2 regions of the Pseudomonas sp. KH_024_B2 genome follow, and region 2 is predicted to be linked to the other one. Evidence: riboswitches for the same ligand, from Rfam matches in the RefSeq annotation. Region 2 holds a riboswitch; the other holds the start of a gene.
What was found. A riboswitch is a leader RNA that binds a small molecule or an ion and turns the genes downstream of it on or off. The one in region 2 is predicted to bind cobalamin.

Region 1 (4,589 bases), 730 kb from region 2:
GCTGTGACGGCTGTCGATGTGCTCTTCGGAGCCGGCGCCCAGACCGATCAAAACGTCCAGCGACAGACGACCGCTGCTGGCTTCGATGATTTTTACCGCCGGCGGCAGTTCTTCGGCGACTTCCAGGCGCACTTTGGCCAGATCTTCAGGGCTGATCAGGTCAGCCTTGTTGAGGATCACCAGGTCGGCGCTGGCCAATTGGTCGGCGAACAACTCATGCAGCGGCGATTCGTGGTCCAGATTCGGATCGAGCTTGCGCTGGGCGTCGACTTGATCCGGGAACGCGGCGAAGGTGCCGGCGGCTACAGCCGGGCTGTCGACCACGGTGATCACCGCGTCGACGGTGCAGGCACTGCGAATTTCCGGCCACTGGAAGGCTTGCACCAGCGGTTTCGGCAGGGCCAGGCCAGAGGTTTCGATGAGGATGTGGTCCAGGTCGGCGCGACGGGCAACCAGTTCACGCATCACCGGGAAGAACTCTTCCTGGACGGTGCAGCACAGGCAACCGTTGGCCAGTTCATAGACGCGGCCGCTGGCTTCTTCTTCCGTGCAGCCGATGGAACATTGCTTGAGGATCTCGCCGTCGATGCCCAGCTCGCCGAATTCATTGACGATGACCGCGATGCGCCGACCCTGAGCGTTATCGAGCATGTGCCGCAGCAAGGTGGTTTTGCCCGAGCCGAGGAAGCCGGTAACGATGGTGACGGGAAGTTTGGCCAGTGTTTTCATCGGATGCCCTTTGGCAAGGTGGCGGGCATACGGGACGACAACCGCGCGCATAGGGGCGCAAGAGTTCGCCACCGGATCACCCCGCCCGGTTGTAGTGAGAATCTGGACGAGGCAGGTCTCCTGGCTGACGGTGTGCCGGTCTTGTTGACCTGGCATTCACTGCGCCTTCCCGCGAACCCTTTGGACGGGGTTTGCAGTGGCGTGGCAGCGAACATCACCGTTCACAGTTGCGGGGGCAGCCGCGGCATTGACCGCGTTCCCTTCTTAGCTTCGGATCGAGCACCGAAGAACCTCGAAAGCGCAAGGCTACGCAGTGCTGGGGGGCGGGTCAATGTTCAAGCTGAGATCTGTGGTGACTGTACTGGCCCCTTCGCGGGCAAGCCCGCTCCCACATGTTGACCGAGTATCCCTGTGGGAGCGGGCTTGCCCGCGAAGGGGACGCCTCGGTCTAACAGGTGAGAACCCTTGCCAATTGACGCCCATCCCCTGCTCATGTTCTCCTTCACACCTTGTTACGGGTGCCCTTCACAGGGTGAAACGGGAAACCGGTGCGTCATGTGCTTTACTCAAAGCCTTGATCAGTCCGGTGCTGCCCCCGCAACGGTAAGCGAGTGAAGAGTCAGATCCACTGTGCCAGCAGTACGGCATGGGAAGGCGACTCCTGCAGGTTCGGGTGCAAGCCCTGCCCCTCGCGAGCCCGGAGACCGGCCCGCTACACACACATAACAAACCCGCGGTGGGCGGGCGCTGTTCAGACCTCTGCATGCCTGTCTTGCGGGGTTTCCATGCGCTCCATTCACCCGCTGACACATCAGAGGGAAGCGCCATGTCGATCATCACCAGCACCCGCCACACAGACGCCAGCAGCACTACATCCACCCTGAGCCAACGCCTGGTTGCCGCTATCGGCGCATCGATTCTGGGCGCGTGCCTTGTGTACTTCGCCGGTTTCTCGCACATCGAAGCGGTGCACAACGCCGCCCACGACACCCGTCACAGCTCCGCCTTTCCGTGCCATTGAGACCTGCTGACATGATCAAGCGAATCGCGCAAACCGCAGGTTTCACCGGGCTGCTCGCCGCCTTGTTGCTGACCCTGCTGCAAAGCTTCTGGGTCGCGCCGCTGATTCTCCAGGCGGAAACCTACGAAAATGCTCCGGCTGCCGAAGTTCACGAACATGCTGAAGGCGCTGTTGCCGCTCACAGCCATGACGCCGAAGCCTGGGGGCCGGAAGACGGCTGGCAGCGCGTGTTGTCGACCACCGGTGGCAATCTGGTGGTGGCGGTCGGTTTCGCCCTGATGCTCGCCGGCCTCTATACCCTGCGCGCACCGAACCGTACCTCTCAGGGTTTGCTCTGGGGTCTGGCCGGTTACGCGACCTTCTGCCTGGCGCCGACCATGGGCTTGCCGCCCGAGCTGCCGGGTACTGCCGCAGCTGACCTGGCGCAGCGGCAGATCTGGTGGATCGGTACCGCGGCATCCACCGCCGTCGGTATCGCGCTGATCGTGTTCGGCAAGCATTGGGCGCTGAAGATTCTCGGCGTGGCGACTCTGGCCGTGCCGCACATCATTGGTGCACCACAGCCCGAAGTGCATTCGATGCTCGCCCCGGAAGCGCTCGAAGCCCAATTCAAAATCGCTTCGCAGCTGACCAACGCGGCGTTCTGGCTGGCCCTGGGCCTGATCAGCGCCTGGTTGTTCCGCCGCAAAAGCGCAGGTCAGTAACGCGCATGACGCCGATCAGCACAGCGCCGACCCTGGTGGTCGGCCTGGGCTGCCAGCGTGGCTGCCCCGCCAGCACGCTGCGGGCGCTGCTCGATCAGGCGTTGCAGGCCTATAACATCGAGCTTCGAGCGATCCGGGCCCTGGCCAGCATCGACCTGAAACGCGATGAACCTGGCCTGCTTCAGCTGGCCGAGCAATTGGCGCTGCCGCTGACGATCTTCACTAGTGCGCAACTCGCTGCCTACGAACCCCAACTCAGTCACCGCTCAGAGATCGCCTTTGAACGCACCGGCTGCTACGGCGTGGCCGAAAGCGCGGCTTTGGCACTCGCCGAACAGCTGGCGCAAAACCCGGCCAAACTGTTGATCACGCGACAAAAATACGCCCAGGCCACCTTTGCATTGGCGTCTGCTCAGTAAAATCCTCGATAATCCCCGCCCTTGATCATGAGCAATCTTCATCTGAAGAGCTGCCGCCACGACTTTGCACAGGAAACCGCCATGACCGTCTACTTTATCGGCGCAGGTCCCGGCGACCCGGAACTGATCACCATCAAAGGCCAGCGGCTGATCCGCAGTTGCCCGGTCATCATCTATGCCGGCTCCCTGGTGCCCGCTGCCGTACTGGAAGGCCACCAGGCAGAACAGCTGGTCAACAGCGCCGAGCTGCACCTGGAGCAGATCATCGACCTGATCAAGACCGCCCACGGCAAAGGCCAGGACGTGGCCCGGGTGCATTCCGGCGATCCGGGCCTGTACGGTGCGATTGGCGAGCAGATTCGCTATTTGCGCGAGCTGGATATTCCCTTTGAAATTGTTCCCGGCGTGACCGCGACGGCCGCCTGCGCGGCGCTGCTGGGCGCGGAGCTGACGCTACCGGATGTGTCCCAGAGCGTGATTCTGACCCGCTACGCCGACAAAACCGCGATGCCGGCCGGGGAAGAACTCGGCAGCCTGGCGCAGCATGGAGCGACCATGGCGATTCATCTGGGGGTCAATCATCTGGAAAAGATCATTGCCGAACTGGTCCCGCACTATGGTGTGGACTGCCCGATTGCAGTGATTCATCGCGCCACCTGGCCGGATCAGGACTGGGCCATTGGTACGCTGGCGGATATCGCGGAAAAGGTTCAGGCCAAGGGATTTCGCCGTACGGCGCTGATTCTGGTGGGTCGGGTGCTGGCCAGTGACAGTTTCAGTGAGTCGTCGCTGTATCGCGCCGGGCATGCGCATTTGTACAGACCATAGGGCCTTATCGCGAGCAAGCTCGCTCCCACATTGGAATGCGGTCAACTGTGGGAGCGAGCTTGCTCGCGATGGGGCCAATGAATTTCACCCATAAAAAAACGGCGCTCACGGGCGCCGTTTTTTTGTTCGCAGCGAACGCCTTAGTAGTAGGCGTTTTCTTTCTGCGTGTGGTCGGTCACGTCGCGTACACCTTTGAGCTCAGGAACTCGCTCAAGCAGCGTGCGCTCGATGCCTTCCCTCAAAGTGACGTCAGCCTGGCCGCAGCCCTGGCAGCCGCCGCCGAATTTCAACACGGCGATACCGTCGTCAACCACATCGATCAGGCTGACCTGACCGCCGTGGCTGGCCAGCCCCGGGTTGATTTCGGTTTGCAGGTAATAGTTGATGCGCTCGTTGATCGGGCTGTCAGCGTTGACCATCGGGACTTTGGCGTTTGGCGCCTTGATGGTCAGTTGGCCACCCATGCGATCAGTGGCGTAATCGACCACGGCATCGTCCAGGAAGGCTTCGCTGAAGGCATCGATATAAGCGGTGAAGCTTTTGAGCCCCAGCGCGGTATCTTCCGGTTTTTCTTCGCCCGGCTTGCAGTAGGCAATGCAGGTTTCGGCGTATTGGGTGCCAGGCTGGGTGATAAAGACGCGGATGCCGATGCCTGGGGTGTTCTGCTTGGAGAGCAGATCAGCCAGATAATCGTGGGCGGCGTCGGTAATGGTTATGGCGGTCATGGAAACTCCTCGCAGGCTTGGGCGCAGTTTACGCCAATCATCGCGCCGGACAAAGTCCTAGTACTTTTGTCGGGAAAGAACCATTGCCTGTGCCCATACAGCTGAAGCCATACCCATCAGTTTCATGGCGGTATATATGTAAAACCGCTGATGTAAGCATTGT
Region 2 (4,589 bases):
ATGATAGTTGCCGGCTTCATTGCGCAATTTGCGGTAGGCGTAAGGAAAATACCAGGCCACAGCGCAGGTATGTTCCTTTTGCAGGTCGTCGAGCATGTCCTGCAGTTCTTCGGGAGTGGCGCTTTGCTGGGCCTTTTGTGGGGCGACGAACAGGCAGCCAAGCTTCAGATCGCTGGCGTAGCTGATTTTCTTCGCATCACCAGCGATGTCGGCCAGCGCTTGAGTGAGATTCAGGTTGTTGACCCGCGGCCAGCGCTGGGTGGCCTGGAGATAGACCCGTTCTTCCTGGGTGGCGATGAAGAGATCGGCACGCCCGTTGCGGTCGCCGTCTTCCTGCTGTTTTTTGCTCGGGGTCTGTTCCAGGGTAACCATTTCCGCCATCCAGGCGGCAGCCGAGATCAGGCCAAGATTGGCTCGTTCATCGAACCAATAAGGCGATTCGTTATCGCCGCGCACCTGGTTGTAGCGATCGATACAGTCAAACCAGCGCTCCAGCACCGGGCGCAGGAATTCCAGCTTGGGATTGCTGATGATCATGCCTTGCATGTTGCTCACCCTTGTTATTGTGATGATGGGGTTGTGGCTATTTGATATCACTGCTTTCAGTGTGGCACAAGATTGGCGTCAGTTTATTGATCGACGGCACATAATCGCGGGCAGGCGTCCCGGGTTTAATTGACGCTCCACCCCCAACCCTCTAACCTTCGCGACTTGTTTCAGGTGCTCTGTGGCCGAGGGTCGACAGAGTGAAACAGGGAAGCCGGTGAGTGTGCGTTCTTTAACAGAACGGGCAGCGATCCCGGCGCTGCCCCCGCAACGGTAAATGAGTCAAGACTGTGCTTTGTGCCACTGTGTCGTACGTCGACATGGGAAGGCGTGCAGTCCGGGAGTAAACCCACTCATGAGCCCGGAGACCGGCCTGATCCATCCAACGGCATCACGGTGGGCGATGCCAGGCTTATGCCATCTATTTCTATTCCTGCCCCCCATTATCCACCCTAGTGGAGAGCTGCCATGACTGAATCCCCCGATCGTGACGAACGCCATCTGGCGCGCATGCTGCGCAAAAAAGCGGTAATCGACGAGCGTATTGCCAACTCACCGAACGAGTGCGGGCTGCTGCTGGTCCTGACCGGCAACGGCAAAGGTAAAAGCAGCTCCGCGTTCGGCATGCTTGCCCGGGCCATGGGCCATGGCATGCAATGCGGCGTGGTGCAGTTCATCAAGGGCCGCAACAGCACTGGCGAGGAGCTGTTCTTTCGACGCTTCCCCGAGCAAGTGCGCTTTCACGTGATGGGCGAAGGCTTCACCTGGGAAACCCAGGACCGTCAGCGTGACATCGCCGCGGCCGAAGCGGCCTGGCAAGTGTCCCGTGAGCTGCTGCGTGACCCGGCCATCGGCCTGGTGGTGCTCGACGAATTGAACATCGCCCTCAAGCACGGCTATCTGGACCTGGACCAGGTGCTCAGCGACTTGCAGGCTCGCCCGCCGATGCAGCATGTGCTGGTCACCGGTCGCGGCGCCAAGCCCGAGATGATCGATCTGGCCGACACGGTCACCGAAATGGGTGTGCTCAAGCATGCGTTCCAGGCCGGGATCAAAGCGCAAAAAGGCATCGAGCTGTGAGTAGTGATGCACGTCATTGCCCGGCGGTATTGATCGCCGCGCCGGCTTCCGGTCAGGGCAAGACCACCGTGACCGCCGCGCTGGCCCGCTTGCATCGCAATCAGGGACGCAAGGTTCGTGTGTTCAAGTGCGGTCCGGACTTTCTCGACCCGATGATTCTCGAGCGCGCCAGCGGTGCGCCGGTGTATCAACTGGACATGTGGATGGTCGGCGAACAGGAAAGCCGCCGACTGTTGTGGGAAGCGGCGGGCGAGGCTGACCTGATCCTGATCGAAGGGGTCATGGGCCTGTTCGACGGGACGCCGTCCAGTGCTGACCTGGCGCGGCACTTCGGCGTTCCGGTGCTCGCAGTGATCGACGGCACGGCCATGGCCCAGACCTTCGGCGCCCTGGCCTTGGGCCTGGCGCGTTATCAGCCGGACTTGCCGTTTGCCGGCGTGCTGGCCAACCGCGTCGGCACCTTGCGCCATGCGCAATTGCTCGAAGGCAGCCTGACCGAGGGCTTGCGCTGGTATGGCGCATTGTCCCGGGAAACCGGGATCGAACTGCCGAGCCGGCACCTGGGCCTGGTGCAGGCCAGCGAACTGAATGATCTGGACCTGCGCCTCGACGCGGCGGCCGAAGCTTTGGCCGGCAGTTGCGAAGTGGCGTTGCCGCCGCCGGTCGAGTTCGCTGCGCCTGAGGTCGTCGTCGCCGAGCCATTATTGACCGGTGTGCGGATTGCCGTGGCCCGCGATGAAGCGTTCGCGTTTACCTACGGCGCGAGTCTGGATCTGCTGCGGGCGATGGGCGCCGAGTTGCTGTTCTTCTCGCCGATCCATGACCGTGAACTGCCTGAAGCTGACAGTTTGTACCTGCCGGGCGGATACCCGGAATTGCATCATCTGGCGCTGGCGGAAAACGCCACGATGCTGGCGGCGATCCGCGCGCACCACGGGGCGGGCAAGCCGTTGCTGGCGGAGTGTGGCGGCATGTTGTATCTGCTCGACTCCCTGACCGATGTCGAGGGACAACGCGCCGAACTGCTGGGCTTGCTGGCGGGGGACGCGGTGATGCAAAAGCGCCTGGCGGCCTTGGCCTTGCAGGCAGTTGATCTGCCGGAAGGCTCGTTGCGCGGTCACACCTATCACCACTCGCTGACCAGCACCGAGCTTGCGCCGATTGCCCGTGGTCTGAGCCCCAACGGTGGACGTGGCGCTGAAGCGGTCTACCGTGAAGGTCGAATGACTGCCTCTTATGTGCACTTCTACTTTCCTTCCAATCCCTCTGCGGTGGCCGCGCTGTTTGCGCCTGGCGCGCAAACCGCTATCGCGAGCAAGCTCGCTCCCACATTCGACCGCGTACTCCCTGGGAAAGCCGACTTGCTTGCAGAAGAGTCGTACTCAACGGACAGCGCGACGCAATTCACTGTGGGAGCGAGCTTGCTCGCGAAGAGGCCATGACTGACAACGCATTTTCTGCGGACGAACGCGCGGCGGTCTACCGAGCCATCGGCGAACGCCGCGACATGCGCCACTTCGCTGGCGGCACCGTCGAGCCTGAACTGCTCAGCCGCCTGCTCGAAGCCGCCCATCAAGCCCCCAGCGTTGGCCTGATGCAGCCGTGGCGGTTTATCCGCATCACTGACCGCCCGTTGCGCGGCAAGATTCAGCAGCTGGTGGAAGAAGAACGCGTGCGCACCGCCGAGGCGCTGGGCGAACGTTCCGACGAATTCATGAAGCTGAAGGTCGAAGGCATCAACGACTGCGCCGAGGTGCTGGTCGCTGCGCTGATGGATGATCGCGAGCGGCATATCTTTGGTCGTCGGACCTTGCCGGAAATGGACATGGCGTCGTTGTCCTGTGCCATTCAGAATCTCTGGCTGGCATCTCGCGCCGAAGGCCTGGGCATGGGCTGGGTGTCGTTGTTCGAGCCCCAGGCGCTGGCCGATCTGCTCGGTCTGCCGACCGGGGCAAAACCTTTGGCGGTGTTGTGTCTGGGACCGGTGAAAGCGTTTTATCCGGCGCCCATGTTGATGCTCGAAGGCTGGGCGCAGCCGCGTCCGCTGAGTGAATTGCTGTATGAAAATTATTGGGGAGTGAGTCAATGAGTGTGGCGTTGTTGAGTGCCGCTGCAGTCGCGCTGGATGCGCTGCTGGGCGAACCCAAACGCTGGCATCCGCTGGTGGCGTTCGGCCGTTTTGCCGATCGCATCGAGCAACGTTTCAACTCCGCTGGTCGCGGCTGGCGCAGTCATGGTGTCACCGCCTGGGTGCTGGCGGTGTTGCCGCTGACCCTGTTGGCGACGGCCCTTTCCTGGCTGCCCTATGTCGGTTGGCTGGTCGAGATCCTCGCGCTGTATTGCGCCCTTGGCTTACGCAGCCTCGGCGAGCATGTCGAGCCGGTCGCTCAAGCCCTGCGCAGCGATGACCTGGACGAAGCCCGGCGGCGAGTGGGCTATCTGGTCAGCCGTCAGACCAGTGAGCTCGATTCAACGGAAGTCGCCCGGGCCGCCACCGAGTCGGTGCTGGAAAACGGCAGCGATGCGGTGTTCGCCGCGTTGTTCTGGTTTGCCGTCGCCGGTGCGCCGGGCGTGGTGTTGTATCGCCTGAGCAATACGCTGGATGCGATGTGGGGCTATCGCAATGAACGCTTCGAACGCTTCGGTTGGGCGGCGGCGAAAATCGACGATGCTCTTAACTATATTCCTGCTCGTCTGGTTGCCTTGACCTACGCGTTATTGGGCAAGACGCGTCTGGCACTGAAATGCTGGCGGACTCAGGGATCCACCTGGGACAGCCCGAATGCCGGTCCGGTGATGGCGGCGGGCGCGGGTGCTCTGGGCGTAGAGTTGGGCGGGGCCGCAATCTACCACGGCGAACTGCATCAGCGTCCGCAACTGGGCGAGGGGCTGCCTGCCGACGCTGACTCCATCGACCGAGGCTGGCAACTGGTGCGGCGCGGTGTGTGGTTATGGCTGCTGAT

Region 1: linked by a shared signal. The riboswitch ahead of AC3I0A_RS17040 (CbtB domain-containing protein) and the one ahead of cobO (cob(I)yrinic acid a,c-diamide adenosyltransferase) in region 2 are both predicted to bind cobalamin.

What each region holds. Positions count from the first base shown of each region.
Region 1 covers NZ_CM174502.1:3,673,393-3,677,981, forward strand. Annotated here, with positions in the region: gene cobW (cobalamin biosynthesis protein CobW) at 1-729, opposite strand, end outside; cobalamin riboswitch at 823-1,039, opposite strand; cobalamin riboswitch at 1,229-1,456, shown strand; gene AC3I0A_RS17040 (CbtB domain-containing protein) at 1,556-1,750, shown strand; gene AC3I0A_RS17045 (CbtA family protein) at 1,762-2,454, shown strand; gene AC3I0A_RS17050 (cobalamin biosynthesis protein) at 2,460-2,873, shown strand; gene cobM (precorrin-4 C(11)-methyltransferase) at 2,955-3,701, shown strand; gene nfuA (Fe-S biogenesis protein NfuA) at 3,842-4,426, opposite strand.
Region 2 covers NZ_CM174502.1:4,406,421-4,411,009, reverse strand. Annotated here, with positions in the region: gene AC3I0A_RS20615 (hypothetical protein) at 1-546, opposite strand, end outside; cobalamin riboswitch at 702-937, shown strand; gene cobO (cob(I)yrinic acid a,c-diamide adenosyltransferase) at 1,015-1,626, shown strand; gene AC3I0A_RS20605 (cobyrinic acid a,c-diamide synthase CobB) at 1,623-3,068, shown strand; gene bluB (5,6-dimethylbenzimidazole synthase) at 3,065-3,715, shown strand; gene cbiB (adenosylcobinamide-phosphate synthase CbiB) at 3,712-4,589, shown strand, end outside.